4 regions of the Rhizobium sp. YJ-22 genome follow, and region 2 is predicted to be linked to each of the others. Evidence: predicted binding sites of a transcription regulator. Region 2 holds the regulator's gene; each other region holds the start of a gene.

The links. The regulator PhoB, encoded in region 2, activates phosphate uptake and scavenging genes when phosphate is short. The targets are predictions, from matches to a motif close to TGTCATNNANCTGTCAT.
Region 1: the regulator PhoB is predicted to act here: its motif matches at 2,141-2,157, upstream of P7F60_RS13505 (DUF2794 domain-containing protein).
Region 3: the regulator PhoB is predicted to act here: its motif matches at 3,013-3,029, upstream of P7F60_RS19245 (LTA synthase family protein).
Region 4: the regulator PhoB is predicted to act here: its motif matches at 5,792-5,808, upstream of P7F60_RS19270 (UDP-2,3-diacylglucosamine diphosphatase).

The regions. Positions count from the first base shown of each region.
Region 1 is NZ_JARRIR010000005.1:78,487-85,846, forward strand. Features, by position in the region: gene acnA (aconitate hydratase AcnA) at 1-1,007, shown strand, start outside; gene P7F60_RS13500 (thioredoxin family protein) at 1,278-2,027, shown strand; gene P7F60_RS13505 (DUF2794 domain-containing protein) at 2,183-2,563, shown strand; gene P7F60_RS13510 (GNAT family N-acetyltransferase) at 2,568-3,116, opposite strand; gene P7F60_RS13515 (Bax inhibitor-1/YccA family protein) at 3,190-3,927, opposite strand; gene P7F60_RS13520 (ABC transporter permease) at 4,119-6,665, opposite strand; gene P7F60_RS13525 (ABC transporter ATP-binding protein) at 6,662-7,360, opposite strand, start outside.
Region 2 is NZ_JARRIR010000003.1:400,252-407,611, reverse strand. Features, by position in the region: gene pstC (phosphate ABC transporter permease subunit PstC) at 1-714, shown strand, start outside; gene pstA (phosphate ABC transporter permease PstA) at 711-2,033, shown strand; gene pstB (phosphate ABC transporter ATP-binding protein PstB) at 2,046-2,861, shown strand; gene phoU (phosphate signaling complex protein PhoU) at 2,894-3,607, shown strand; gene phoB (phosphate regulon transcriptional regulator PhoB) at 3,689-4,372, shown strand; gene P7F60_RS09885 (M20/M25/M40 family metallo-hydrolase) at 4,742-6,124, opposite strand; gene P7F60_RS09880 (MarR family transcriptional regulator) at 6,266-6,682, opposite strand; gene polA (DNA polymerase I) at 7,077-7,360, shown strand, end outside.
Region 3 is NZ_JARRIR010000008.1:161,468-168,827, reverse strand. Features, by position in the region: gene P7F60_RS19260 (DUF2865 domain-containing protein) at 1-213, shown strand, start outside; gene P7F60_RS19255 (GGDEF domain-containing protein) at 398-1,906, opposite strand; gene P7F60_RS19250 (hypothetical protein) at 2,025-2,849, opposite strand; gene P7F60_RS19245 (LTA synthase family protein) at 3,146-4,987, shown strand; gene P7F60_RS19240 (hypothetical protein) at 5,147-6,121, shown strand; gene P7F60_RS19235 (GFA family protein) at 6,134-6,553, opposite strand; gene P7F60_RS19230 (3-deoxy-7-phosphoheptulonate synthase class II) at 6,719-7,360, opposite strand, start outside.
Region 4 is NZ_JARRIR010000008.1:170,927-178,286, reverse strand. Features, by position in the region: gene P7F60_RS19295 (MlaD family protein) at 1-387, opposite strand, end outside; gene P7F60_RS19290 (ABC transporter ATP-binding protein) at 394-1,245, opposite strand; gene P7F60_RS19285 (MlaE family lipid ABC transporter permease subunit) at 1,254-2,408, opposite strand; gene dgcA (N-acetyl-D-Glu racemase DgcA) at 2,597-3,580, shown strand; gene P7F60_RS19275 (MFS transporter) at 3,550-4,740, opposite strand; gene P7F60_RS19270 (UDP-2,3-diacylglucosamine diphosphatase) at 4,916-5,737, opposite strand; gene P7F60_RS19265 (NADP-dependent malic enzyme) at 5,954-7,360, shown strand, end outside.

The DNA.
Region 1 (7,360 bases), on a different contig from region 2:
TGGCCGGCACGGTCCAGAAGGATCTGACCAAGGAGCCGATCGGCGAAGACCGGGACGGCAACCCGGTCTACCTCAAGGACATCTGGCCGACCTCGCACGAGATCCAGGAATTCATCCAGAAATACGTCACGCGCGCGCTCTATGAGAGCAAGTATGCCGACGTGTTCAAGGGCGATGTCAACTGGCAGGCGGTTCAGGTTCCGGCCGGCCAGACCTATGCCTGGGACGACCAGTCGACCTATGTGCAGAACCCGCCCTACTTCGTTGGCATGGGCAAGACCGGCTCGGGCATTTCCGACATCAAGGGTGCGCGCATCCTTGGCCTGTTCGGCGACAAGATCACCACCGACCATATTTCCCCGGCCGGTTCGATCAAGGCCGCTTCGCCGGCCGGCGCCTATCTCATCGACCATGGCGTCGGCGTCGCCGACTTCAACCAGTACGGCACGCGCCGCGGCAATCATGAAGTGATGATGCGCGGCACCTTCGCCAATATCCGCATCCGCAACCACATGCTCGGCCCGAACGGTAAGGAAGGTGGCTACACCATCCACTATCCGTCCAAGGAAGAGATGTCGATCTACGACGCGGCCATGATGTACAAGGCCGAGGGCGTTCCGCTTGTCATCTTCGCCGGCGTCGAATACGGCAACGGCTCCTCGCGCGACTGGGCGGCCAAGGGCACCAACCTGCTCGGCGTCAAGGCGGTCATCGCCCAGTCCTTCGAGCGTATCCACCGCTCGAACCTGGTCGGCATGGGCGTCGTGCCCTTCGTCTTCGAAGAGGGCACGACCTGGGCCAGCCTCGGCCTCAAGGGCGACGAAGTCGTCTCGATCGAGGGCCTCGCCAACGTACGTCCACGTGAATGGAAGGTCGCCAAGATCGCTTATGCGGACGGCACGGTGAAGGAGATCAACATCCTCTGCCGCATCGATACGCTGGACGAGGTGACCTACATGAACAATGGCGGCATTCTCCAGACCGTTCTGCGCGATCTGGCCGCCTGAGCCGGTCTGAGACCTGCTCTTCGAAGCCGCCGGGAGCCTCTCCCGGCGGCTTTTTCTTGAGCGTTTCCAGGAAAAGCGGAAACCGGTTTTCCGTCCGGAAATGCGCTCGTGAGCGCGGATCCGGCTTCACCCCATCGTGACTTTTCGTTGAAGATGGGAGGGTGTAGAGACGGGACTTCAAGGATAGTATGGGGTGTTCGGCTGCCGGTCGGCAGGCGTTTTTTCGTGACGGACGGGGCCGGCGCAAGGTCCTGTGGAAAGGTGCAGACGATGCCGGTGTGGCGTTTCACGACGGTTCTGGCGATCGGGGTCGCGGCAGCCTCGCCGCTATCGGCCGAACAGGCGGCAAAGCCGAAGGGCGTCGTCGAGCTGTTCACCTCGCAAGGCTGCGCCTCCTGCCCGCCGGCCGATGCAAAGCTGGAAACGCTGATCCGCCAGGGCGACGTCATCGCCCTCTCCTACCACGTCGACTACTGGGATTATCTCGGCTGGAAGGATACGCTGAGTTCCAAGGAGAACACCGAGCGGCAATACGGCTATGCCCGCACCATGGGCCGCACCAATGTCTATACGCCGCAGGCGGTGCTGAACGGCCAGGACCACATCAGCGGCGCCGATCTCCACGGCATCAATGCCAAGCTGGAGGCGCTGCGCGCCGACGGCAAGGGGCTGAACGTCGACGTCGATGCCGCCATGCGCGGCGACGAGCTGGAAATCAACGTCGGGCCGGGCAACGGCAAGGCCAATGTCGTCATCGCCTATTTCAACAGGGAGCAGGTGATCCAGATGGACAAGGGCGAGAATGCCGGCCGCAAGATCACCTATTGGAACACCGTCAGCGACGTGCAGACGGTCGGCATGTGGGACGGCAAGCCGCTGAAGCTGGTGCTGCCGGCCAGCGTCGTCGGCACGCAGCGCAAGCAGGGCTGCGCCGTGCTGCTGCAGGCAACCTCGCCCAAGGGCGATCCCGCCGCCATCCGCGGCGCCGCGGTGCTGACCGCCGCCCCGAACGGCGGTTGACCCCGCATTTGCTGTTTTCGTTTGGCTTTTCGGTAAAGCCGCCTCACATCTGTCCCCGACATGCCACGGCAGCGACACACCGTCGCTTGCATTTTTATCCCGCTGGGGCACACTGTCACAACTCTGTTGTCATCAACAGGATTCGAGGAGTGCCTATGAACGATCAGCCGGATGTGTCGCACCGAAACGCCGATGTCGTTGTCGATCTGCGAGAATACCGGCAAAGTCGCGATCCCGCCCCCGTCACCTTCCACCGCCGCGAGTTGGATGCCATCCTGCGCATCTATGGCCGCATGGTCGGCGAAGGCGAATGGCGCGACTATGCCATCGATCACCTCAAGGACAAGGCGGTGTTCTCGATCTTCAAGCGCTCCGGCGAAATGCCGCTGTTCCGCATCGAGAAGAACCCCAAGCTCGCCAACAAGCAGGGCGCCTTCAGCGTCGTCAATGTCAACGGCATGGTGCTGAAACGCGGCCATGAACTGCAGCAGGTATTGAAGGTCTTCGACAAGGTGTTGAAGCTGATCGACACCTGAGCCGTCAGGTCAGCGTGCCCGGATAACGCCCGGGATCCGGCAAGGTCTCGATGCCCTCGCCGAGGCTCTTCTGCATCAGCACCGTATCCAGCCACCTCCCCTGCTTGAAGCCGGCGCCGGCAATGCGCCCGGCATCGGAAAAACCGCAGGCCGCATGCAGCGCCACCGAGGCCGGATGGCCGCCGCCGATCACCGCCAGCATCTGCCGGAAGCCGAGTTCCGTGCATCGCGCCAGCAGCGCGACGAGCAGAGCCTTGCCGATGCCGCGCCCCTGCGCGTGGCGGCCGAGATAGATCGAATCCTCCACCAGCCAGCGATAGGCCGGTCGGGTGCGGAACGGGCCGGCATAGGCATAGCCGAGAACCGCGCCCTCTTCCTCGGCGACCAGATAGGGATAGCCGCGCCCGGTGATCGCCTCGAACCGCGCGGCCATCTCGTCGCGCGACGGCGGTTCGATCTCGTAGCTGGCGACGCCGTTCACGACGGCATGGGCGTAGATCGCCGTGATGGCGTCGAGATCGGCAGGCGTTGCCGGGCGCAGGCGAAAACGCATGAAGACTCTTCCGAAGAGGCGAACACAAAAAAGGCGACCCGAAGGTCGCCTTTCCATTCCGTCTGCCCATTCCTTAGTTGTTGCGGTTGCCGAACAACTGGATAAGGAACATGAACAGGTTGATGAAGTCGAGATAGAGCTGCAGCGCGCCCATGATCGCCTTGCGGCCCATGACGGCGACGTCGTCGTTCTCGAAATACATTTCCTTGATCTTCTGCGTGTCGTAGGCGGTGAGGCCGGCGAAGACCAGCACGCCGATCGCCGAGATGGCGAACTGGAGCGCGGAAGACTGCAGGAACAGGTTGACGAGCGCGGCGATGATCAGGCCGAACAGACCCATGATCAGGAACGAGCCGAAGGCCGACAGGTCACGCTTGGTCGTGTAGCCGAACAGCGACAGTCCGCCGAAGGCGGCGGCGGTCACGAAGAAGGTCTGCACGATGCTCTGGCCGGTGAAGACGATGAAGATCGACGACAGCGACAGGCCCATCAGCGCGGCGTAGATCCAGAAGGTCGTCTGCGCGGCCGAGACCGACATCTGATGAATGCGATAGCTCAGGAAGAACACCAGGCCGACCGGAGCCAGCATGATCACCCAGCGCAGCGGCGAGGCGAACAGAAGCTGCGCGAAGGCCGGATTGCTGACCGCCAGCGCATAGGTGCCGTAAGCCGCCAGACCGGTGATCGCCAGTCCCAGCGCCATCAGGTTGTAAACCTTCAGCATGTAGGTGCGCAGGCCCTGGTCAATCAACTGACCGGATTGCGCGCCCGCATAACCCGTCCGGTTCTGGTAGTTTCGAAGATCAGCCATTCTTTCCTCTTTCAAGCTCCGATGAAGTCACGGGGTCGCGGACATCGGGTCCGGGCGCCGCTGCGGAGCTTCCAGCATGCGTAGCGTAAATATGATGCGAGAACACGGCGCTTACAAGGCCCGTATGCCGCGAATCGAACGGTGAGGCCGGCGCACGCGGCCAAAAGCCGCGTGATTAACCGCAAACCGTCCTACAACTCGCGCAGGACCGGCGCCGCCTTCTGCCCCAACACCCGCCATGTGCCGATGAGGCCGATACCGACCGTCATCACCAGCGCCACGACGACCGTTCCGATCGCGACATCGCCGAGGAAGGCGGAAGGTAATTTCATCACCCGCGTCACCACGAACCAGGCGGAAACGCCACCGGCGGCGAGCGCGAAGACGGCGGTCGCCAGCCCCAGCAACAGGTATTCGTAGGAGAAGGCGCGAATCAGCAACCCGCGCGTCGCCCCCAGCGTCTTCAGCACCACGGCGTCATGGGTGCGGGCGCGGTTTCCGGCGGCAAGCGCACCGGCCAGCACCAGCACCGAGGCGACCAGCGCCACCGAGGCCGCCGCCCGGATCGCCACCGCCAGCTGCCCGACAAGGCCGCTGACGATATCCAGCGCATCCTTGACGCGCACGCTGGTGATCGTCGGATAGGTGTTGGTGACCTTGCGCAAAAGCGTCGCCTCTTCGGCTGCCGTGGCGCCGGCATCGGTGAGTGTCGCCAGCCAGGCATGCGGCGCGCCGGCAAACGTGTTGGGCGAAAACACCATGACGAAATTGATCGACAGTGATTCCCACTGCACCTGCCTGAGATTGGCGATTTTCGCGGTGATGCTGCGGCCGAGCACATTGACCGTGACGGTATCGCCGAGCTTGAGGCCAAGGTCGCCGGCCTCCTGCGCCGAAAAGGAGACGAGCGGCTCGCCGCTATAGTTTGCCGGCCACCATTCCCCCTGCGTCACCAGCGAGCCTTCCGGCAGGGTCTCGGCATAGGTGATGCCGCGATCGCCGCGCAGCACCCAGCGGGCATTCGGCGGCACCTCCATCTTGCTCACGTCCTGGCCGTTAAAGGCGAGGATGCGTCCGCGCAGCATCGGCACCTCGGTGAGTTTGCTGTTCGGCAATTCGGTCGAGACGAGTTTTCGGAAGCCGTCGACCTCGCTGCCCTGGATATCGACGAAGAAGAAATTCGGGGCGCGTTCCGGCAGGTTGCGGGTGAGCGCCTGCCGCAGGTTGCCGTCGATCAACGCCAGCGTCACCAAGAGCGCAAGGCCGAGGCCGAGCGACAGCACCACCGAGGGCGTCAGCGCGCCGGGGCGATGGATATTGCCGATGGCCAGTCGCAGCGCCGGCGAATGCACCTGCGGGCTGCGTTTCGCCAGCGCCGCAATCCCGGCCGCCACTAGCCGCAACAGGATGAAAGCCCCAGCGACAGAGACCAGAAAGATCGCGGCGATGAAACGGTCGAAGGCGGTGGCGACCACCAACACGCAGAGAAGCGCAAGGATGGTGCCCGCCGCCGCCAGATAGGGCCAGGAGGGCAACCCCGCCCGCTCGAAACCTTGCTCACGGAACAGGGCGGTGGCGGGCACTTCCCGGGCATGGCCGAGCGGCAGGATGGCGAAGGCGAGCGTCGTCAGCAGGCCGAAGACGGCGGCCAGCGCCAGCGCGGCCGGATAGAGCGCCGGCTCCGCCGGAACCGGCAGCACGGCGGCAAGGAAGGGTGCCGCAACCATCGGCGCCACCGCCCCGAGGACGAGGCCGATCAAAATGCCGATGCCGGCGATCAGCAGGATCTGGAAAAGATAGATGGCGGCGACCACCGAGGCCGGTGCGCCCAGGCATTTGAAGGTGGCGATGGTGGTCCGCTTGGCATCGAGGAAGGCGCGCACCGCATTGGCCACGCCGACGCCGCCGACGATCAGCGCCGTCAGCCCGACCAGCGTCAGAAATTGCGAAAAGCGGGTGACGTTGTCGCTGAGCGCCGGTGCTGCGCGGTCGCTGGTGCGGATCGACCAGCCGGCGTCGGGAAATTTTTTCGTCGCCTCCGCTTGGAGCGCGGTCGGCGTTGCGGAACCCGGCTTCAGCCTGATCTTGTAGGCATTCTCGACAAGGCTACCGGTCTGGGTCAGCCCGGTCGCCGCCAGCGCCTCGCGGCTGATCAGCAGGCGCGGCGCAAACCCAAAACCTTCGGAAATCGCATCCGGCTCGGTTTTCACCGTGCCGGCAATCACCAGCCGCGCCTTGCCGAGCAGCAGGGTATCGCCGAGCTTGAGGCCGAGACGGTCGAGGATCAAGGGTGCGACCACCGTGCCGAACGCGTCCCCGCGCTTGCCGATGAGATCGGGAAGCGCCCCGCCTTCACTTGCCTCGAAAGCGCCATAGAGCGGATAGGCCGGATCGACCGCCTTCACCTCGGTCAGCGACTGGTCGGACCCATCCGGCAGGCGCGCCATGGAGCGCAATCCGGTCGATACGGAAATATCCCCGAGGCTTTGCAGATAGGCGAATTCGTCCGGCGAGGCCTCGCGATTGTTCAGCTCGAAGCGCAGGTCGCCGGCAAGCAGGCTCTGCCCTTGCGCGGCAATCGCATCCGATATCGACGAGGCGACGGAATTGACTGCCGCGATCGCCCCGGTGCCGAGTGCGATGCAGGCGAGGAAAATGTAGAAGCCGGAGAGACCGCCGCGCAATTCGCGCAACGCCAGCCGGAGGGCGAGTTTCAGCCGCGATGACAGGCCCTTCATGCATAAACCGCTGCATGGGCGGAAGCGGGTGCCGCACTGTCGCCGGCGATCTCGCCGGAGCGCATGCGAATCTGGCGGGAGCAGCGCGCGGCTAGCGCAGGGTCATGGGTGACCAGCACCAGCGTCATGCCGCGCTCGGCCTGCTTGGAAAACAAGAGGTCGGCGATCTGGCGGCCGGTCTCGGTGTCGAGATTGCCGGTCGGCTCGTCGGCGATCAGCACCGCCGGCGACGGCGCCAAGGCGCGTGCAATCGCCACGCGCTGCTGCTCGCCGCCCGAAAGCTGGCCGGGATAATGATGCAGCCGCTCGCCAAGCCCGACGGCGGTCAGTTCGCGCCGGGCGATGTCGAAGGCGTCGCGCACATTGGCAAGCTCCAGCGGCACCGCAACGTTTTCCAGCGCGGTCATGTTGGCGATCAGATGGAAGGACTGGAAGACGATGCCAATGTTGCGGCCGCGAAAATCCGCCAGCGCATCCTCGCCCAGCCCATGCAGGGCCGCGCCGTTGATATGGATTTCGCCGGAATCGAGCCGTTCCAGCCCGGCCAGCACCATCAGCAGCGTCGATTTTCCCGAGCCCGACGGCCCGACGATGCCGACGGCTTCACCCGCATCGATACTGAGGTCGATCCCCTTGAGCACATGGACCGAGGCGGCGTCGCGCCCCAGCGTCAAATCGGCCCGCTTCAGCGCGAT
Region 2 (7,360 bases):
CTGGCCGGCACGCTGTATATCGGCTTCGTCGCCATGCTGGTCGCCGTTCCCGTTGGCCTGTTCGCCGCCATCTACATGGCCGAATATGCCAGCCCCAAGGTGCGCTCGCTGGCCAAGCCGCTGCTGGAGGTGCTCGCCGGCATCCCTACCATCGTCTACGGCTTCTTCGCGCTGATCACCGTCGGCCCGTTCCTGCGCGACCTGTCGATGCAGGTGAACGGCCTGCTGACCGGCAATTATGTCAACTTCATCCAGGCGCAGAGCGTGCTCACCGCCGGCATCGTCATGGGCATCATGCTGATCCCCTACGTCTCCTCCTTGTCGGACGACATCATCACCGCCGTGCCGAAGGCGCTGCGTGACGGTTCGCTCGGGCTTGGCGCGACGCGCTCCGAAACCATCAAGAAGGTGGTGCTGCCGGCAGCCCTCCCCGGCATCGTCGGCGCGCTGCTGATGACCGCCTCGCGCGCCATCGGCGAGACCATGATCGTGGTTCTTGCCGCAGGCGTCGCCGCCCGCATGCAGATCAATCCCTTCGAGCCGATGACCACGGTGACGGTCAAGATCGTCGCCCAGCTCACCGGCGACCTGGAATTCACCTCGCCGCAGACGCTGGTGGCCTTCGCGCTCGGCATCACGCTGTTTGCGATCACGCTCTGCCTCAACATCTACGCGCTCTACATCGTCCGCAAATACCGGGAGCAGTACGAATGACCAACGCCCTCTCTCCCGCAGACGCCGCCGTCATCTCGCGGGCACCCGCCCGCCGCGACATCGGCATCAAGCGCCGCTACGCCGCCGAACGCCGCTTCCGCGCCTATGGCATCGCGGCGCTCGCCTTCGGCATCATCTTCCTGTTCCTGCTGCTCTCCACCGTGGTGCGCAACGGCTACACCGCCTTCCAGCAGACCGCGATCGCCCTGCCGGTCGAGTTCACCGAGAAGCTGATCGATCCGGACAACAAACGCGCCACCGACCCGTCGGTGCTGATCGCCGCCAATTATACGGCGGTCGCCCGCGACGCCATCGTCAAGGCGCTCGGCGTCGATGCCCAGAACAAGGCGGATGTGCGCGCGGCCAACGCCATGCTCTCCAAGAGCGCGCCGATCCAGCTGCGCGACATGGTCGTCGCCGACCCCAGCCTGATCGGCAAGACGGTCACCGTCAGCTTCCTCGCCGACGCCCAGATCGACTCCGCCAACAAGGGCCAGGTCGACCTGACCGTGCCGGAATCCAACCGCAAGGTCTCCGACCGCCAGATCGGCTGGATGCAGCAGCTCTCCGCCTCCGGCGCCATGGCCAAGCAGTTCAACACCGGCCTGTTCACGTCGGGCAATTCCTCGCGCCCCGAAGCCGCAGGCCTCGGCGTCGCCCTCGTCGGCTCGCTCTACCTGATGCTGATCGTGCTGGTGCTGGCCCTGCCCATCGGCGTCGCCGCTTCCATCTATCTGGAGGAATTCGCGCCGAAGAACCGGTTGACGGACCTGATCGAGGTCAACATCAACAATCTCGCGGCCGTTCCCTCCATCGTCTACGGCCTGCTCGGCCTTGCCGTCTTCATCAACTTCGCCGGCCTGCCGCGTTCGGCGCCGCTGGTCGGCGGCCTGGTGCTGACGCTGATGACGCTGCCGACGATCATCATCGCCACACGCGCCGCTCTTCGCGCCGTGCCGCCGTCGATCCGCGCCGCAGCCCTCGGCCTCGGCGCCTCGAAGATGCAGATGGTGTTCCACCATGTGCTGCCGCTCGCCATGCCCGGCATCCTCACGGGCACCATCATCGGCCTGGCGCATGCGCTCGGCGAAACCGCGCCGCTACTGCTCATCGGCATGGTCGCCTTCGTCGCCGACATTCCCGGCTCGCCGATGGAGCCGTCGACGGCGCTGCCCGTGCAGATCTACATGTGGGCGAACGAGGCCGAGCGCGCCTTCGTGGAACGTACCTCGGGAGCGATCATCGTGCTTCTCTTGTTCCTCATCGTCATGAATCTCGGCGCCATTCTCTTGCGCCGCCGCTTCGAGCGCCGCTGGTAAGGAGCCACCGCCATGAATATGTTGTCTGAAGTCGCAGTCGAGAAGGTATTGGAAAAGCCGATGAACATCGTTCCCCTGAAAATGGTCGGCAAGGACGTCTCCGTCTACTACGGCGACAAGCGCGCCCTTTACGACGTCAATCTCGACGTGCGCGAAAACACGGTGACGGCGCTGATCGGCCCTTCGGGCTGCGGCAAGTCCACCTTCCTGCGTTCGCTCAACCGCATGAACGACACGATCGAGGGCTGCAAGGTCACCGGCCGCATTGCCCTTGACGGCGACGATATCTACGACGCCTCCATCGACGTCGTCGAGCTTCGCGCCCGCGTCGGCATGGTGTTCCAGAAGCCGAACCCTTTCCCGAAGTCGATCTACGAAAACATCGCCTACGGCCCGAAGATCCACGGCCTCGCCCGCTCCAAGGCGGATTTCGACCAGATCGTCGAGGCGAGCCTGCAGCGCGCGGGCCTGTGGAACGAGGTCAAGGACCGCCTGCATGAAGGCGGCACCGGCCTTTCCGGCGGCCAGCAGCAGCGTCTCTGCATCGCCCGCGCCATCGCCGTCAGCCCCGAGGTCATCCTGATGGACGAGCCCTGCTCGGCCCTCGACCCGATCGCCACGGCAAAGGTCGAGGAGCTGATCCACGAGCTGCGCGCCAACTACACCATCGTCATCGTCACCCACTCGATGCAGCAGGCCGCCCGCGTCTCGCAGCGCACCGCGATGTTCCATCTCGGCCATCTGGTCGAAGAGAACGACACCGACAAGATGTTCACCAATCCTGACGACCAGCGCACCCAGGATTACATCATGGGCCGCTTCGGCTGATCGCCGCGCAAAGGTTTTCAAAGGATATTTCCATGGCATCGAACCATATCCATTCCGCCTACGACTCCGAACTGAAGTTTTTGGCGCGGCGCATCTCCGAAATGGGCGGCCTTGCCGAGCAGATGGTCAGCGACGCGGTGCGCGCGCTGGTGCATTCCGACTCGGCGCTGGCCCAGCGGGTCATCTCCGAGGACGCCATCCTCGACGCTGCCGAGCGTGAGATCGGCGACAAGGCCATCGTCATGATCGCCCGCCGCCAGCCGATGGCCGGCGACCTGCGTGAAATCATGGGGTCCATCCGCATCGCCGCCGATCTCGAACGCGTCGGCGATCTCGGCAAGAACACTGCCAAGCGGGTCATCGCCGTGCAGGGCTCGGGCGTCACCCGCAAGCTGGCGCGCGGCCTCGAACATTTTTCCGAGCTGGCGCTGATGCAGCTCAAGGAAGTGCTCGACGTCTATGTCAACCGCTCGGCCGAGAAGGCCCAGTCGATCCGCGAGCGCGACGAGGAAATCGACGCGATGTATACCTCGCTGTTCCGCGAGCTCCTGACCTACATGATGGAAGACCCGCGCAACATCACCAGCTGCACGCATCTCTTGTTCTGCGCCAAGAACATCGAGCGCATCGGCGACCACGCCACCAACATCGCCGAAACCATCTATTACATGACGACCGGCGCCCAGCCCGAGGGCGAGCGCCCGAAGGACGACACCGCCAACACGGTCGGCGCTGTCACCGAATAAGCGCCTCCCCTTTTGTCCTGGACGCAGGAGCCGGCCCCGGCCGGTTCCTGCCCCTGATCCAGCAAAGAAGCCGGACGAACGATGTTACCCAAGATTGCCGTCGTCGAAGACGAAGAAGCCCTCAGCATCCTGCTGCGCTACAATCTCGAAGCCGAGGGCTTCGAGGTCGACACCATCCTGCGCGGCGACGAGGCCGAAATCCGCCTGCAGGAGCGCACGCCCGATCTCCTCATCCTCGACTGGATGCTGCCCGGCGTTTCCGGCATCGAATTGTGCCGCCGCCTGCGCATGCGCCCCGAGACCGAGCGCCTGCCGATCATCATGCTGACCGCGCGCGGCGAGGAAAGCGAACGCGTGCGCGGCCTTTCCACCGGCGCCGACGATTACGTCGTCAAGCCCTTCTCCACGCCCGAGCTGATCGCCCGTGTAAAAGCCATGCTGCGCCGCGCCCGGCCCGAAGTGCTCTCCTCGGTGCTGCGCTGCGGCGATATCGAACTCGACCGCGAAACGCACCGCGTCCATCGCAAGAGCCGCGAAGTGCGCCTTGGTCCGACCGAATTCCGCCTGCTGGAATTCCTGATGCAGTCCCCCGGCCGCGTCTTTTCGCGCTCGCAATTGCTCGACGGCGTCTGGGGCCATGACATCTATGTCGACGAGCGCACTGTCGACGTGCATGTCGGACGCCTGCGCAAGGCGCTGAATTTCTCCAACATGCAGGACGTGATTCGCACCGTTCGCGGCGCCGGCTATTCGATGGAGAGTTGAATCAACCACTCAACCCAAGCGTTTTCTGCGGCATTTCGGGCTTTTTCCACAATAAATGCGAAAACCCTTGCAATCGCGGCAAAATGCGCCATCTTATGGATACAGAGAAGGATGGTTAACCCGAAACTAACCTTTCAGGCCCATCCTCCTAACACAGCCGCTCGGAGGCGGGCTTGCAAGGGCCCTGGAGCGAAGAACGGCGTGGAAGACATCATCGTTTCCGCCCTGACCACGGATGTACTGGCACGGCGTCGAAACGAGAGCGAAAGGTCGGGCTTGCCCGGCCTTTTTGTTTTTAAAGGACTTTTCCGAAAGGAGCAGGATTGCCGGCAGGCCCGAAAGCCATGCCGGCAATCCTTGCGACGATGCTTACTTCAGCCCGTCCAGAATCCGCACCCAGGAGCGGATGCCCTTGTGGTAGGACGTCAGGTCGTATTTCTCGTTGGGCGAATGAATGCGGTCGTCGTTCTGGGCGAAGCCGACCAGCAGCGAATCCATGCCGAGCATGGTCTGGAAATCGCCGACGATCGGGATCGAGCCGCCCATGCCGATGATGACGGCCGGCTTCGGCCATTCCTTCGACAGCGCCGCCTTGGCCTTGGCCAGCACGGCGGAATCGTAGGGCAAGTGGATGGCCGGCGAGCCGCCATGGGGATGGAACTCGACGCTGCAATCGGCGGGGATTTTCGAGCGCACATAGGCGCGGAACGCCTCGCGGATCGCCTCCGGATCCTGCTGGCCGACGAGGCGGAAGGATACCTTGGCCGAGGCCTTGGCCGCAATCACAGTCTTAAAACCTTCGCCGGTATAGCCGCCGGTGATGCCGTTGAACTCGGCGGTCGGGCGCGCCCAGATCAGTTCGAGGATCGAGCGGCCGCGCTCGCCGGACGGCAGCGACAGGCCGACATCACCGAGGAAATCGGTGTCGTTGCCGGCAAGCTTCTGCCAGGTCGCCTTGACGTCGTCGGGGGTCTCCGCGACGCCGTCGTAGAAGCCGGGCAGCGTCACGCGGCCGGTCTCGTCATGCAGGCCGGCGAGGATGTTTGCGAGGATGCGGATCGGGTTGGCGGCGACGCCCCCGTACATGCCCGAATGCAGGTCGCGCTTGGCCGCGAGAACCACGACTTCCTCGCCGACGAGGCCGCGCAGGCTGGCGGAAATCGCCGGCGTCTCGCGGTCCCACATGCCGGTGTCGCAGACCAGCGCGTAATCGGCCTTCAGTTCCTCGGCATTGGCTTCGAGGAAGGGTTTCAGCGACGGCGAACCGGATTCCTCCTCGCCCTCGAACAGGATGGTGACGCGGCAGGGCAGTGCCCCATGCACGTCCTTGTAGGCGCGGCAGGCCTCGACGAAGGTCAGGAGCTGGCCCTTGTCGTCGGAGGTGCCGCGGCCGGTGATGACCTTGCGGCCCTCTTCGTCCTTCAGCGACGGCTCGAAGGGATCGCTTTCCCAAAGCTCGATCGGATCGACCGGCTGCACGTCGTAATGGCCGTAGAACAGCACATGCGGCGCATCCGCGCTCGCGCCTTCATGATGGGCGACGACCATCGGATGGCCGGGCGTATCGCGCACCGAGGCGGTAAAACCGATGGCGGAGAGTTCCCCGACCAGCCACTCCGCCGCCTTGCGGCATTCGGCTTTGTAGGCCGGATCGGTGGAGATCGACTTGATGCGGATCAGGTCGAACAGCCGCGTCAGGCTGGCATCGAGATTGGCATCGGCGCGGTCGAGCACCGGGTTCACATCGGTCATGTCGTCTTCCTTTCGCAATAATGCATTTCCAGGAAAAGGGAGGACCGGTTTTCCGTTCGGAAATGCGAAAAGACAAAGCACTGGGCGAGTCGTGGGCGGACGATAGAGCAAAGAAGACCAAGTTTCGAGGGCGGAAAATCCTCACAATTTCCGGGCGTTCTCGATGGCCCAGCGGATGTATTCCAGCATCAGCTCGCGCTCGAAACGCCGAAAACCCTGGAACAGGGCGTCGTCGGCTTCTTTTGCGGCGATGATGGCTTCGGTTTGAAGGCTCTTGCCCTTTTCAGTGAGGAAGATGAGTTGGGCGCGCTTGTCAGAGGGGTGCTGGCGGCGTTCGACGAGGCCGTCGCGGGTCATGCGCGAGAGCGTATTGGCCATGGTCGCCTGCTCGATGTCGACGCGCTGCAGGAGCTGGGTCTGGGTCAGGCCGTCCTCGCCCCATAATTCGATCAGCACCGGAAACTGGCCGGGCGAAAAGCCGAGTGCCGCCGCGCGCTTGTGCAGCGAGCGGGAAAAACCCTTGGCCAGCTGGCTGGCAAGATAGGCTGCCGAATCCATGCGCTCATATCCCATGGGGACATTGATAGCCCGTTTGCAGCCGGAGACAATCGATAAATCGAAGACGATGCATCGCGCGATATTCAAATTTCCGGCAGAGAAAAGCCGCCATGGCCTGGAGGTGCGCCATGGCGGCTCGAATGGGGGGACAAAGGCCCGGAGAGGGGATGAGGCCTTTGTCCAGACCTGACGCGGCGGGGGACGAGCCGGCTATCAGGCCTCGGCGTGATCAATCGCCGGTGATCTGGATTTGGGGGTCAGATTGTGGTTTTTCAAGGGAAACGGCCCGGCGCGAACGTTACAAATCGGTAACGTTTCGGTGAGCCGCCTTCCGCACAGAAAACTGGGGCGCCGACGATGGATCTTGCACGCAGCCCGCGCTATCCATAAGCCCATGAAAAACGGCGATCACCTTTTCCTCATCGACGGCTCGGGCTTCATATTCCGCGCCTTCCACGCGCTTCCGGCGCTGACGCGCAAATCCGACGGCCTGCCGGTCGGCGCGGTCTCCGGCTTCTGCAACATGCTGTGGAAGCTGTTGACCAACGCCCGCGACACCTCGGTCGGCGTCACGCCCACCCATCTCGCCGTCATCTTCGACTATTCGTCGCAGACCTTCCGCAAGACGCTCTACGAGGCCTACAAGGCGAACCGCTCGGCCCCGCCGGAGGATCTGGT
Region 3 (7,360 bases), on a different contig from region 2:
ATCCCGACCGGCACCGAGGCGACAGAGCCCGGCATAACCCCGCCCGCCAACCCGGAAGCGGGAAGTTCGGCGAAGATCACCCTGCCTGAAGAGCGGCCATATGACCCCTCGAAATCGAAAATCCGCCAAGTCGGCCCACAATTCCTCGGCAGCGACAGCGCCGGGATAGATCTGAAAAACCCTCAGGGTTCGATGGTTCAGCCGCAACAGTGATGCGGCACAACGCGTTAGGCAAACCTTTCAACGCGCCCAAGACGTCATCCTCGGGCTCGCCCCGTATGTCTGCCAACGGCTCCAATTGATTGACGGCACTGGATTTCGGGCGTGTTTACATGCTCCGGAGACGCTTGAGCATGACGTAGCGGAATGCAACGCGGCACGACCGGCGAGCGTCGCATCAGGCTGCGGCAATCTGCGTTTCTTCCGGAACTGATTCCGGCTGGTCGTTTTCGAAGATCACCGATCGGCCGCGGCCGCAATTCTTGGCTTGGTACAGCGCCATATCGGCGGAATGCACCAGGTTGCGCAGGTTGCGGCCATGCTGGGGATAGAAGGCGATGCCGGCGCTGCTGCCGACCTGGAGCGGCAGATTGTTGTAGGGGATGGGAATCTGCGCATCGATGACCATGCCGTTGGCGACGGCGAGCACCTCGTCGTGATCGGCGACATCGCGCAGGATCACCATGAATTCATCGCCACCGAGGCGGGCGACGATGCCGCGATCGCCCACTCGATCGCGAAAACGCTGGGCGATGGTGCGCAGCACGGCATCGCCGGCGGCATGGCCGAAGCGGTCGTTGACCATCTTGAACTTGTCGAGGTCGGCGGCGATGATCGCAAGCTGGCCGTCGCGGACGGTGCCGGTGAAAGCTTCGAGCGCTTCCTGAAAACCGATGCGGTTGGCAAGGCCGGTAAGGCCGTCATGCTTGGCAAGGAAGCGGTTGCTCGCCTCGCTGCGCTGCAGGGCCCGCACCAGCATCCCGAAACGCCAGGCGATGAAGCCCATGGCAATCGCCGCGAGTGCCGAAAGCAACGCCACCTTGGGCATGACCGCCTTCCAGATGGTCGGGCCGGGCGCGTTCGGCTGCCACGCGACGAGGAACGGGCCATCGGTAAAACCCTTGCCGACCGGCGTGTAGGCCGTCGGGCGCTCCTTGAGCTCATCTTCCTTGACCACATGCAGGCCGCCGATGCCGAGCCGTTCGCTCATCGTCGCCAGCATCTTGTCCGAGATCGGCTTGACGCTGACCATGAGCGTCGGCTGCTCGAAGCCGGCGGGGATAAACAGCGAGCGCGGCAGCACCGCCTGGACGACGACGATGCTGAGACGGCCATCGACCATGCGCATGTCGGCGGCATGGATGAAGGGCAATTCCGGTGACAGCTTGTCGGGATCGGGCGCCGGCCTGCGGACGACGAAACCGCCATCGCTTTTCTTCAGCGCCGCCCAGTATTTCTGCGTCGCCTCGTAAACGAGGTCGTCGATCCAGAACAGCAGCGCGTCGGCCTTGTCGGGAGAGACCTCCTCGCCGCGATTGACGGCAACGACCGCCTGCTTGCCCGACGGCGCGAAAACCGTCCACGAAAAGCCGAATTCCGACCACAGGCGAGTGCGAAGCTGGCGCTCGACGAAATAATGGCTGAACTCGGACGAACGGATTTGCGCGACCGTCGCATCCCAGATTGAGACCGCCGCCTGGTATTTGACGATCTCGTCGATCAGGTGCTGGAACTCCTGCTGCACGAGCTTGCGCTCCGTCGCCTGGCCGAACTTGTTGGCTTGCTCGACCGAGGCATCGAGCACAAGGAAAACGCTGGCCGCGAAGACGACGACCAGCAGCGCGCAGGCGGTGTGTATGCCATGCACCATCCAGTTGGAGGTTTTTGCAAAGAGTCGCGCCGTCATCGCCGTCATTGTTTCCTCGTGGACTGGAACGCCCAAGTGTATTGGTGTGGACGCTAGCACAAGGGCCGAAAGAGACGCTTAAACGGCTTGGTAACGAAAGGCTTAATCGGGGCCGGTTTCAAGCCGGAGCATAACGGACATAGGCGAAGGAACCGCCATCCGCCGACCAGTTTGGGACATTGATCGTGCCCTGCCCGCCGAAAAGCGACATTAGCGTGCGCGGGTTGGAGCCATCCATGCCCATGATTCGCAGATGGACATCGAGGTCGCGCGGATGATCGACGATATCGGGCGCATAGGCGAGATAGAGCACCCTGTCGCCGGCAGGCGACGGATGCGGAAACCAGTTGCCATGGGGTTCGTCTGTCACCCGCTCCAGTCCGCTGCCATCCGGGTGAATGCGCCAGATCTGCATCAGGCCGCTGCGGCTGGAGTTGAAGTAAATCCATTGACCGTCCGGTGAATAATCGGGACCGTCGTTGCGCCCCTCGCCGAAGGTCAACCGGGTTTCCTCGCCGCCCTCGACGGCGATGGTGTAGATGTCGAAGACATCGCCACGAATGCCGCAATAGCAGACATGCGCGCCATCCGGTGACCAGCCGTGCCAGTAGGACGGCAGCTTCTGCGTCAAAAGGCGCGGCGTTCCACCCTCGATCGGCAGGATATAGATGGCAGACTTGCCGAATTCCGTCTTGTCGGTGATCGCCAGCCAGCGCCCGTCCGGCGAGACGCCGTGGTCGTTGTTGCAGCGCTCGGCGAAACCGGTGTCCACCGGTACAGGCGCGCCACCGTCCAGCGGCAGGCGATAGAGGCGGCCTTCACCATTGATCAGGAGATGGCGGCCATCCGGCGCGAAATTCGGCGCTTCCATCAGACTGGCCGTCTGCCAAACGACCCTGTTCCGCCCCGTTGCGATATCGTAGATCTCGACTGAACTGCGCATGGCTCCTCCCTCCTCCCGTCGTTTTCCTTAGCGTAGACGCGGCCGCCGGCGCCAGTTTTCCCGCAAAATAAACTCGACGACCGTTTTCCATCTGGAAAAGACCGCGCGGACTGTTGAACGTTAACGGTTCATCTAGCGTTCAGGACGGACGTGTGACAGTACGGTGAAGGTTTTATGACGTTTATGTTGCGGATTGCGTGGAGGTAGGGTTGGTCGAGTTCAGGTCAAAGGCGACGGATAGGGTTACGTTCATCGACCGGTCCTTCCCTATCTCGTCTGCGGATGGCGCGGGTCGACTGGCGGCGCTTGCCCTCCCTGTCGCCAAGGCCGTCATCATCGCCCTGTTGCTGACGATTGCGGTGGAATGGGTGGCGCGTGGCGCCACGACCGATGTCGGCAATTTCCTGCTCTCGGCCTCGCGTCCCGGCAAGACCACCGTGGCGCTGCTGGCGCTTTCCATCCTGTGTCTCGATGCGCTGCTTGGCCGCCGATACCAGTCGCTGCTCATCATTGTGCCGCTGACGCTCATTCCGGCCTTCGTGTCGAACCAGAAGCAGCTTTTTCTCTCCGATCCGCTCTATCCAACCGATTTCCTGTTTGCGCGCCAGATCGTGGAACTGCTGCCGGTGATGGTCAGCCAGCGGCCGTGGACGGCGGTGGCGCTGTTCGTCGGGGTCGTCGCGGGCGTGGTTGCCATCGTCTATCTGTTGACCCATGCCTGGAAACGGTTTCCGGCCATCGCGTGGCGCCGCCGCTGGATCACTGTGGCGATGACGCTGCCGATCCTGGTCGGCTTCGGCTCCATGATGGATTATTCGCAATTTTCCTGGCTGCGCGACCGGCTGCAAGTCATCCCGATGATGTATGACCAGAAGGAAAACTATCGTCACAATGGCTTCCTTCTCGCCTTCGCCTTCAACCTGCCGATGGCCAATGTCGCCGCACCTGCCGGTTATGGCGGCGATGCGATGGCGAAGATCCCGGCCGCCGACATTCCCTTCGCCGCCGGCGGCGGCGACCATCCTGACGTCATCGTGCTGATGAGCGAATCGCTTTGGGATCCGACCCGGATGAACAATGTGAATTTCTCGGCGGATCCCATGCCGGTGATGCGTGAGAATGCGTCGGGCAATTCCTTCTCGCCGGAATTCGGCGGCATGACCGCCAATGTCGAATTCGAAGCGTTGACCGGATTCTCGAATGCCTTCCTGCCCTATGGCAGCATTCCTTATCAGCAATATGTGCGCCGTCCACTGCCGTCGCTGGCGACCTTTTTCCGCGCCGAAGGTTATGCCGCGCGCGCCATCCATCCCTATCAGAGTTGGTTCTGGAACCGAGGCGAGGTCTACAAGGCCTTCGGTTTCGAGGATTTTCTTTCAGAGGAAAACCTGCCGGCCCTCGACAAGCGCGGTTTCTTCGCCTCCGACGATGCGCTGTTCAAGGAGATCATGCGTGAAGCCGATGGCATGGATCGTCCGTTCTTCTTCTTCTCGGTGACGCTGCAGGGCCATGGACCCTATGAGCCGAACCGCTATGTCCGCAACACCATCGACGTGAAAGGAAACCTGGCCGAAGACGAGCGCCAGACGCTGGCAACCTATGCGCAGGGCGTCAAGGAAGCCGACGACAGCCTGAAAATGCTGATGGATTGGGCAGAGAAGCGCGAACGCGAAACCATCATCGTCGTCTTCGGCGACCATCTGCCGCCGCTCGGCAAGGCTTATGTCAGCTCCGGCTACATGGGCGCGCAGGTCGCGACCCGCAAGGCGCCGCTGGATGTGATGAAGCGCGAACACGAAACGCCGCTGATGATCTGGTCCAGCCGTAGCGGCAAGCAGGATGTCGGCACGATCAGCCCGGCCTTCATCTCGCGCCATGTGGTCAGCCTCGCCGGCTTCAAGCATCCTTATTACACCGAGTTTCTCGGCGAGGTGGAAAAGAAGTATCCCGTCGTCGATCGTTACATGCTGGTTTCGCGCGACGGCGAAGCCAAGGCGGACTGGTCGATGAAGGGCCAGACGATCGACCCGCTGATCCGCGATTATCGTTATATCCAGCACGACATGATGTTCGGCAAGGAATACAGCGTCGATCGCATGTTTCCAAGTCACGCCTGGATCGCGCAACCGGCAAGCTGAGACAGCGCACGAAAACATACCGGCTGCGGTTCCGCAGGGAACAGACTTCCGAGATCACATCGACGAAAGTCGCAATGTGTAGAGATTCTTTATTTGCAATCGCAAAGGAAGCCTCTACAGCATTCGTTATCCCATCGTCGATATCCGACCCGGAAGACCATGTTTCACACGCAGGATCAAAATGGCCGGCGCGCGCTGGAGACGCCCCTCCTGACTTTGGAGGATATCGCCTCAAGCCCTCGCTTTCTGGAAATCGAAGTGCGCATCGCGCGCCATCTCGTCAGCATCCACGAAAAATCGCCACGGCTGGCGCGGCTGAAAGCTTCGCATCAAAAGTGGTTCCTGACGCAGATGCTTTTCGCGCTGCAGCTTGAGCGGGATGAAAGCGAAGCGCAGTCCGGCCTAACTCCCAGCCGGCTTTACGAGGCGGTGGCAAGATACGGCATCGCCAGCCGCAACACGGCTGCCAGCCTGCTCTCCGAAATGCAGGTCTATCGCTTCCTGCGCAAGATTCCAAATCTGCAGGATCGGCGCATGCATGTCTACGAGACAACCGAAATCGCCGATACGGCGATGCTGAGCTGGTTCAACGGCCATATGGCCTGTCTCGACGAACTCGACGGCGGCAATCGGCTGGCGCTCAGCGAAAGCACACCGCAGCTCTTCGCGATGTCGCAGCCGCGCGCGGCCCGCGCTCTGATGGACGATCCCAGTTGGCGGGAACTGCCCGAAACGATCGGTTCGTTCATCTGGTCGGAATCCGGCGGCATGATCCTGCATGAGCTGGTCAGCCGACTGACTGTCGAATGTTTCGAGGCCGAGCGCGTCTATATCGGCGAAGTCGGCATCGCCGAGCTTGCGCGCAAATATACGATCTCGGTGACCAACCTGAAGCGCATGTTCAATCCGACCGAGGATAACGGCCATGCGGGCTGGGAAAAGCCGCGCCGCAAAGGGCGGTTGTGGTTTTCCCGCGGTTTTATGGACGATTATTTCGCCTGGCAGGCGACAAAGTTCGCCGCTCTCGACGAAGCGGTGCATTGGGCCGCCGAACGACTGGATGCGTCGGGGAAGCTTGGAAGCGGCGTCACGCCGGTAGCGGATTGCAATCCGCGCATGGCGACATCCGCCTGAGGCGGATATCGCTCAGGCCGGGGCGACCGACAGCCCCGGCGAACCCTTCTGATATTGCGGCGCGCCGTCCTCGATATCGTAGAATTGCGCCCTGCCCTCGCAGAAGATGTGGCGGCCGATCTTGCCTTCCAGAGGCGTATCGAAGGAGCCCGCGAGGATCGAGATCCATGCGCCGTCATTCTCCTGCCAGAACATAGCCGAGCCGCAGGTGGCGCAGAAGCCACGCCGGGCGAAGTTGCTGGCCGCATACCACGTCATCGCTTCCTCGCCTTCGATCGTGAGGTCGGTTCGCTTCACGTTGGTGGCCGCGTAGAACAGGCCGGTCTGCTTGCGGCATTGCGCGCAATGACAGGCGACGATTTCCCTGAGGGCGCCATGCGCGCGAAAACGCACCGCGCCACACAGGCAGGAGCCGTCGTGGATTTCACCCATGTCTTTTCCCCTTTATAGATTGTTGCAAACGGCACTGTGCCGTCGCCAACCGTCAGATCAATTTCATTCCATTGAAGAAAAGCATCAATGCCGTTGAATGGGAACGGCCATAAAAAAACCGGGCCGCGAGGGCCCGGTTTCGATCTTTTCCGAAGGCGGGACGGATCAGGCGCTGGCGACCGCCAGCTTCTTCTCGTCCATGGCGCCCTTCATGCGCTCGGCCAGCAGGAAGGCCAGTTCGAGCGCTTGGTCGGCGTTGAGGCGCGGGTCGCAATGGGTGTGGTAGCGATCCTGCAGATCCTCGGCCGAAACGGCGCGGGCGCCGCCGGTGCATTCGGTGACGTCCTTGCCGGTCATCTCGACATGGATGCCGCCCGGATGCGAGCCTTCGGCGCGGTGGATCTGGAAGAAGCTCTCGACTTCCGACAGGACACGCTCGAACGGACGGGTCTTGTAGTTGTTGAGCGTGATCGTATTGCCGTGCATCGGGTCGCAGGACCAGACCACCTTGCGGCCCTCGCGCTCGACGGCACGGATGAGGCGCGGCAGGTGCTCTGCGACCTTGTCGTAGCCGAAACGGCAGATCAGCGTCAGGCGGCCGGCATCGTTGCCCGGATTGAGGATGTCGATCAGTTCCAGCAGGCCGTCGGCGGTCAGCGACGGGCCGCACTTCAGGCCGAGCGGATTGCGGATGCCGCGGCAGTATTCGATATGGGCATGGTCGGGCTGCCGGGTACGGTCGCCGATCCAGATCATGTGGCCGGAGGTCGCATACCAGTCGCCCGAGGTCGAATCGACGCGAGTCAG
Region 4 (7,360 bases), on a different contig from region 2:
TTCACGCGCGGCCTGCATGAGATTGGTGTCTCCGGTCTTGCCGCCGGAGAGCTCGATATAGGCGGCGCCGGTCAGTCCCTGGATTTCCAGGATCGCCTTGGTGGAGCTGTAGATCGGCGCGTTCTCCTTCACTTCGGTGAAGGCGATGGAGAAATTCGGATCCTTGCCATCGATCGACAGGCTGCGCACCGAGCCGATGGTGATGCCGTTGAAACGCACCGGCGAGCCGACGCTGAGGCCGTTGGCGGAACCGGGAATGCGGATGATCAGATCGGCCATCGGCCCGCCGCGGCCATACTGGGCCATCCAGTAGACAAAGCCGAAAGCGGCGGCGATCACCAGAATGGTGAAGAACCCGACAATGGCGTAGTTGGCTTTGGTTTCCATGAGTTCCTATCGCTGTGACGGCTGTTTCGGCAGTACGTCGGCCTTGTCATCGTCCCGATGCACGATGGAGCGGGCACGCTTGCCGCGGAAATAGGACTGCACCCACGGATCGTCAAATTCCAGCATGTCCTCGATGGTACCTTCCACCAATACTCGTTTTTGGCCAAGAACCGCAATACGGTCGCAAACCGAAAACAGGCTGTCGAGATCGTGGGTTACCATGTAGACGGTGAGGCCCAGCGTGTCGCGCAGATGGGCGATCAGTTCGTCGAATTCGGCGGCCCCGATAGGGTCGAGGCCGGAGGTCGGCTCGTCGAGAAAGACAAGAGCCGGATCAAGCGCCAGCGCACGCGCAAGGCCCGCGCGCTTGACCATGCCGCCGGAAAGCTCGGAGGGGTATTTGTCTGCAGCGTCCGGGGCAAGCCCGACCATCTCGATCTTCAGCCGCGCCAGTTCGTCCATCAGCGACTTCGGAAGGTCGAGATATTCGCGCATCGGAAGCTGGATATTCTCCTTGACCGTCAAGGCAGAAAACAGCGCACCGTGCTGGAACAACACGCCGAGATGCATATCGATCTTGATGCGTTCGGCATCGTCAAGCGAATCGTAATCCTGTCCGAGAATGCGAATGCTGCCGGACTGGCGCGGCAAAAGCTTCAGCACCGTGCGCATCAGCACCGACTTGCCTGTGCCGGAGGCGCCGACGAATCCGAGAATTTCGCCGCGGTAGACATCGAGATTGAGCTTGTCGAGAACCACCTTCGGGCCGAAGGCGACCGTCAGGTCGCGCACCGAAAGGATGACGTCTTTCTCCTCACCCGATTTTTCCGCGCGTTCGATGGATGCGTTGTCAGCCACGGCAACCCTCAGAAATTGATTGCCGCGTAGAACATGGCAAACAGCCCGTCTACGAGGATGACGACGAAGATCGACTTGACCACCGCCGAGGTGACATGCAGGCCAAGCGATTCCGCGGAGCCGCCGACCTTCATGCCCTCGACCGCAGAGACGACGCCGATGATCAGCGCCATGAACGGCGCCTTGATCAGGCCGGCGAGGACGGTGGAAATATCGACGGATTCATGCAGGCGCGTGAGAAACACCTCCAAGGTGATGCCGGAATAAGCCCAGGCGACGAGGGCGGCCCCCGCCAGCGCCGCGAAATTGGCAACGATGGTCAGCAGCGGCAACGCCACCGTCAGCGCGACCAGACGCGGGAAGATCAACACACCGACGGGGTTGAGGCCCATGACCACCAGCGCGTCGATTTCCTCGCGCATCTTCATCGAACCGATTTCGGCGGTGATGGCGCTGCCGGAGCGGCCGGCGATCATGATTGCAGTGAGCAGCACGCCGATTTCGCGCAGTTGAAGGATGCCGACGAGATCGACGACGAAGACTTCCGCGCCGAAATAGCGAAGCTGGAAGGCCCCCTGCTGGGCAATGATCGCGCCGATCAGGAAGGACATCAGCAGGATGATCGGCACCGCCTTGACGCCCATCTGGTCGACCTGATTGACGACCGAGGCCGGCGAGACGCCGCTGGAGCGTCCGAGCTTCAACTGCGCGCCGCGCACGGCCGAGCCAAGGATGTGCATGGCGAACAGGATGTCCGACCACATGCGATATGTACGCTCGCCGATCGGCGCAAACAGCCGCTGAAACAGCGTGCCTTTCGACCCATCCGACGCATCCGGTTCCGGCAAGGCATCCGGCAGCGCCTCGATGAGATCGGCGATGCGGTTGCTGGCGCCTTCCAGCGCCACCGTCCCGCCGGCCTCGTCGACATCGCTTTGCAGACGGCGCACCAGCCAGGCGCCGGCGACGTCCATCTGTTCGACCTGGGAGAGATCGAGCGTCAGTTTGCCGGCGTTGCGTTCATGGGCGACCTTGCGCAGATCATCGATCACCGGTGGAATGCCGGTATTGGTCCAGTTGCCGGACAGCGTCAGGCGATGCCCGGCCTCGGACGGCAGGGCTTCGATGGAGATACGCGCGGCGGACGACGAATCCAAATTCAACTCAGTCACATCTTTCCGGCAGGGGACGTTTCGCTTCCATTCGCCTCCTGGAAAACCCGTTTACGATTTTCCCTGGCAAACGTCGGCAGTCCCGACTCTCTTAGCGGCTTGCCCCTAGTCGTGTCACCGCATCACGGGTAAATAAAGCCATTCGTTAACGAAATTGGTCGATGGAACGCGTAAATCCCATGGCACGTCACCTCGAAACAACAATCGATACCTTTCCGATCGCCGGAACGTTCACCATTTCAAGAGGTTCCAAAACGCAGGCGCAGGTCGTCGCCTGCGTGATTCGCGATGGCGGTGACACTGGGCGCGGCGAATGCGTGCCCTACGGTCGCTATGGCGAAAGCATCGACAGCGTCGCGGCGCAGATCGCCGAGATCGCGCCTGCCATCGAGGCCGGGCTCGACCGGATCGGGCTGCAGAGCGCGATGCCGGCGGGTGCTGCGCGCAATGCCGTCGATTGCGCGCTGTGGGATCTGGAGGCGAAGCTTGACAAGCGCAGCGTCGCCGCCGTTCTCGGCCTGCCGCCGATGAGGCCGCTGGTGACAGCCTATACGATTTCGCTCGGCGAGCCGGAGGTCATGGCCGAGCAGGCGCGAAAGGTCGCCCATCGCCGGCTCTTGAAGGTCAAGGTCGGCACTGGCGACGACGAAAGCCGTATCCGCGCCGTGCGGGCCGCCGCTCCCGAAAGCGAGATCATTCTCGACGCCAACGAGGGCTGGAGCGACGAGACGATCCGCCACCACCTCGCCATCGCCAGGCAAGCGCGCATCGCCGTCATCGAACAGCCATTGCCGGCGGGGCGCGATGCGATTCTTGCCACGATCGAGCGCCCGGTTCCGGTCTGCGCCGACGAGAGCGTGCATCTGACCGCCGATCTCGCCGCCTTGCGCGACCGCTACGACGCCATCAACATCAAGCTCGACAAGACCGGCGGGCTGACCGAGGCCTGGGCGATGCGGCAGGAGGCCAAGCGCCTCGGCTTCCGGATCATGGTCGGCTGCATGGTCGGATCGTCGCTGGCCATGGCGCCTGCCCTGCTCGTGGCGCAGGATGCGGATTTCGTCGATCTCGACGGGCCGCTGCTGCTGGCGGAAGACCGGCACCCCGGCCTGAATTACGAAGGATCGCTCGTCTATCCGCCGGAAGCCTCGCTCTGGGGCTGACGGTAATAGGCGATGATGACGCAGCCGAGGCCGGTCAGCGCCACCAGCGACATGACGTAATAGGCATGCAGGCCAAGGCCGCTGTAGATATAGCCGGAGCCGAGCGTCGCGGCGGCCATGAAGATGCTGTTGTAGAAATAATAGGCCCCTTGCGCCGAGGCTTCCTGATCCTCGCGCACGGCATCGACGATGCGGCGCTGGATGCCGATATGGCAGAAGGCGAAGGTGAAGGCATGCAGGCATTGCAGCGTTAGATAGCCGACATAACCCATGTCGAGCGGAAATAGCAGCCAGCGGCAGACGGCGACGGTCGCGCCGAAGCGGATCATCGTCCAGGCGCCAAAACTGCGGTTGAGCTGGCGGGCGAAATAGAAGGCGATGACTTCCGCCATGACCCCGGCGCTCCAGAGGATGCCGATGGAGGTGCCGGAATAACCGAGCTCGCGCCAGTAAATGGCCGAGAAAGCATAGAGCAGCGCATGGCTCGCCTGCACCACCGAGGAGCCGATCATCACCAGATGCAGGTCGAGACGGCGCAGCGATCCTCCGGCGCGGCGCACGGTTTTCGCGATCCGCGCATTGCCGATTTTCGGCGCCACCAATCCCATCAGGCTCATGACGATGAAGCCGCAGATCATCAGCGGCAGCACGATGGAGCCGCTGTAGTGCCCGATCAGGAAACCACCGAGCAATGTGGCGAAGATGAAGGCGAGCGACCCCCAGAGGCGGATCGCGCCGTAATCATAGCCCCAGCGGCGCACGCCAGTGATCAGCATCGCCTCCACGACCGGCACATAGGGCGACAGGAACGCGCCCTGCAGCGCATAGACGATGACGATCGGCCAGAAGCTTTTCGACCAGATCAGCGCAATCGCGGTCGCGAGGCACAGAAGGCCGGACCAGAGCAGGATCGAGGTGCGTTCCTCCAGCCTGTCGGCCAGCATCGTGAGGAGCGGCGCGAAGATGACGCGCATCAGGAGCGGCACGGCGAGAATTACGCCGATTTCGAAATCGCCGAGCGCATGGGTGCCGAGCCAGACCGGGAAGAAGGGAAGAACCGTGCCGTTGACGATCATCGGCGCGGAACAGACCAGCGCGCTGCGCTGCGAAAACCAGCGCGGCGCGGCGCCGCGGTCCGGGGCCTGACTGACGAGACTCATGGAGATGCCTGCTTGGGAAAGACCGGCATCTCCTATCACGCGTCACGCATGCCGGATAGGGCCAGAAATCGCTCCCTGAAAATCAAGGATTCCCTATATTCCGTCTCATATCTCCATCCCTTCTCACATCTCCGGCCGCGAAGCCGCTATGCATGTGTTCTGGAGATACCGGGGCTTACGCCGCGCGAATGCGCAGCGGCGCTTCCACCGGGATTGTGGGAAGCTGCGGCTCGTCGGCGGTGCCGACGATCTCGCGCCAGGTCAGCAATTCGAAGGTGCCGTCCTCATGCTCGGCGATCGCGGTGCAGCTTTCAACCCAGTCGCCGGTGTTCATGTAGCGGATGCCGTCCATGTCTTCGATGACGGCATGGTGGATATGGCCGCAGATGACGCCGTCCGCCTCGTGACGGCGCGCTTCGTCGGCGACCACCCGCTGGAATTCGCCGATGAAATTCACCGCATGCTTGACCTGCAGCTTTGCCCAAGCGGAAAACGACCAGTAAGGCAGGCCGCAGAAGCGGCGCACGGCGGCCAGCGCCACATTGATGGCGATCGCCGTATCATAGGCCCAGTCGCCGAGATAGGCCAGCAGGCGGGCATTGCGCACCACCACGTCGAATTCATCGCCATGGATGACGAGATAGCGGCGCCCGTCGGCGCCACGATGGATCATGCGCTCGGCGACCTCGATGCCACCGAAATGGGTGCCGGGAAAATCGCGCAGGAATTCGTCGTGATTGCCGGGGATGTAGACGATGCGCGTGCCCTTGCGCGCCTTGCGCAACAGCTTCTGCACCACGTCGTTGCAGGATTGCGGCCAATACCAGTTGCGTTTCAGCCGCCAGCCATCGATGATGTCGCCGACGAGCACGATGGTGTCCGCATCGTGGTAACGAAGGAAATCGAGGAGGAAATCCGCCTTGGCCGCCTTCGAACCCAGATGAACGTCCGACAGGAACAGCGTCCTGAATCGTTTGATATCCTGTTGTTCCGTCACGATCGCCACCCCTTCCGCTACACCTTTCATCCATTCCTGTAGAAACAGACTCATGTTTCAGCATGATGACATCCGCTGGTGATACGGGTATCGGACGATGACGCGAAATGTGAACAGGGAACGAGGCTTCCGCCGGAATTCCATGCTGTTCATTGCCAAGCGCATTGATGTATGACACCGGCATGCAGCCATATCGAGAAGAGGAGTGCGCCAACCATGGATACCTCAGGCAAACCGAGAAATGACGGGGTTCCGGTGACGGGCGACCTCGACCAGCAGGCGCTGTTCTTCCACCGCTATCCGCGCCCGGGCAAGCTGGAGATCCATGCGACCAAGGCGCTCGGCAACCAGCGCGACCTGGCGCTCGCCTATTCGCCGGGTGTTGCCGCCCCCTGCCTCGCCATCCGCGACAATCCGGAAACCGCCGCCGACTACACCGCGCGCGCCAACCTCGTCGCCGTCATTTCCAACGGCACCGCCGTTCTCGGCCTCGGCAATATCGGGCCGCTCGCCTCGAAGCCGGTCATGGAGGGCAAGGCTGTCCTGTTCAAGAAGTTCGCCGGCATCGACGTGTTCGACATCGAGATCGACGCCGCCGACGTCGCGCGCATGGTCAGCACCATCTCGGCGCTGGAGCCCACCTTCGGCGGCATCAATCTCGAGGACATCAAGGCACCGGAATGTTTCGAGGTCGAGCGCCAGCTGCGCGAGACGATGAACATCCCGGTCTTCCATGACGACCAGCACGGCACCGCCATCATCGTCGCCGCCGCCATCCTCAACGGATTGGAGCTGGCCGGCAAGAAGATCGAGGACGTCAAGATCGTCGCCTCCGGCGCGGGCGCGGCCGCCCTTGCCTGCCTCAACCTCCTGGTGACGCTGGGTGCGCGGCGCGAAAACATCTGGGTCCACGACATTGAGGGCCTGGTCTATGAAGGTCGCACCGAGCTGATGGATCCCTGGAAATCCGTCTATGCCCAGAACAGCGACAAGCGCCGCCTCGACGAAAGCATCGATGGCGCCGACGTCTTCCTCGGCCTGTCGGCGGCCGGCGTGCTCAAGCCGGAATTGCTGGCACGCATGGCCGAGCGACCGCTGATCATGGCGCTCGCCAATCCGACACCGGAAATCATGCCGGATCTTGCCCGCACCGCCCGCCCGGATGCGATGATCTGCACCGGCCGCTCGGATTTCCCCAACCAGGTCAACAATGTCCTCTGCTTCCCCTATATTTTCCGCGGCGCGCTGGATTGCGGCGCGCGGACGATCAATGAGGAAATGAAGATGGCCGCCGTGCGCGCCATCGCAGCGCTTGCCCGCGAGGAGGTTTCGGAAGTCGCCGCCAAGGCCTATTCCGAGGAGACGCCGACCTTCGGCCCGAACTATCTGATCCCCTCGCCCTTCGATCCGCGGCTCATCCTGCGCATTGCGCCGGCCGTTGCCCGCGCGGCCGAGGAAAGCGGCGTCGCTGCGCGGCCGATCGCCGATTACGAGGCCTATCTCGATCAGCTCAACCGTTTCGTCTTCCGCTCCGGTTTCATCATGAAGCCGATCTTCACCATGGCGAAACATGCCGCCAGCGGTTCAAAGCGCGTCATCTTCGCCGAGGGCGAAGACGAGCGC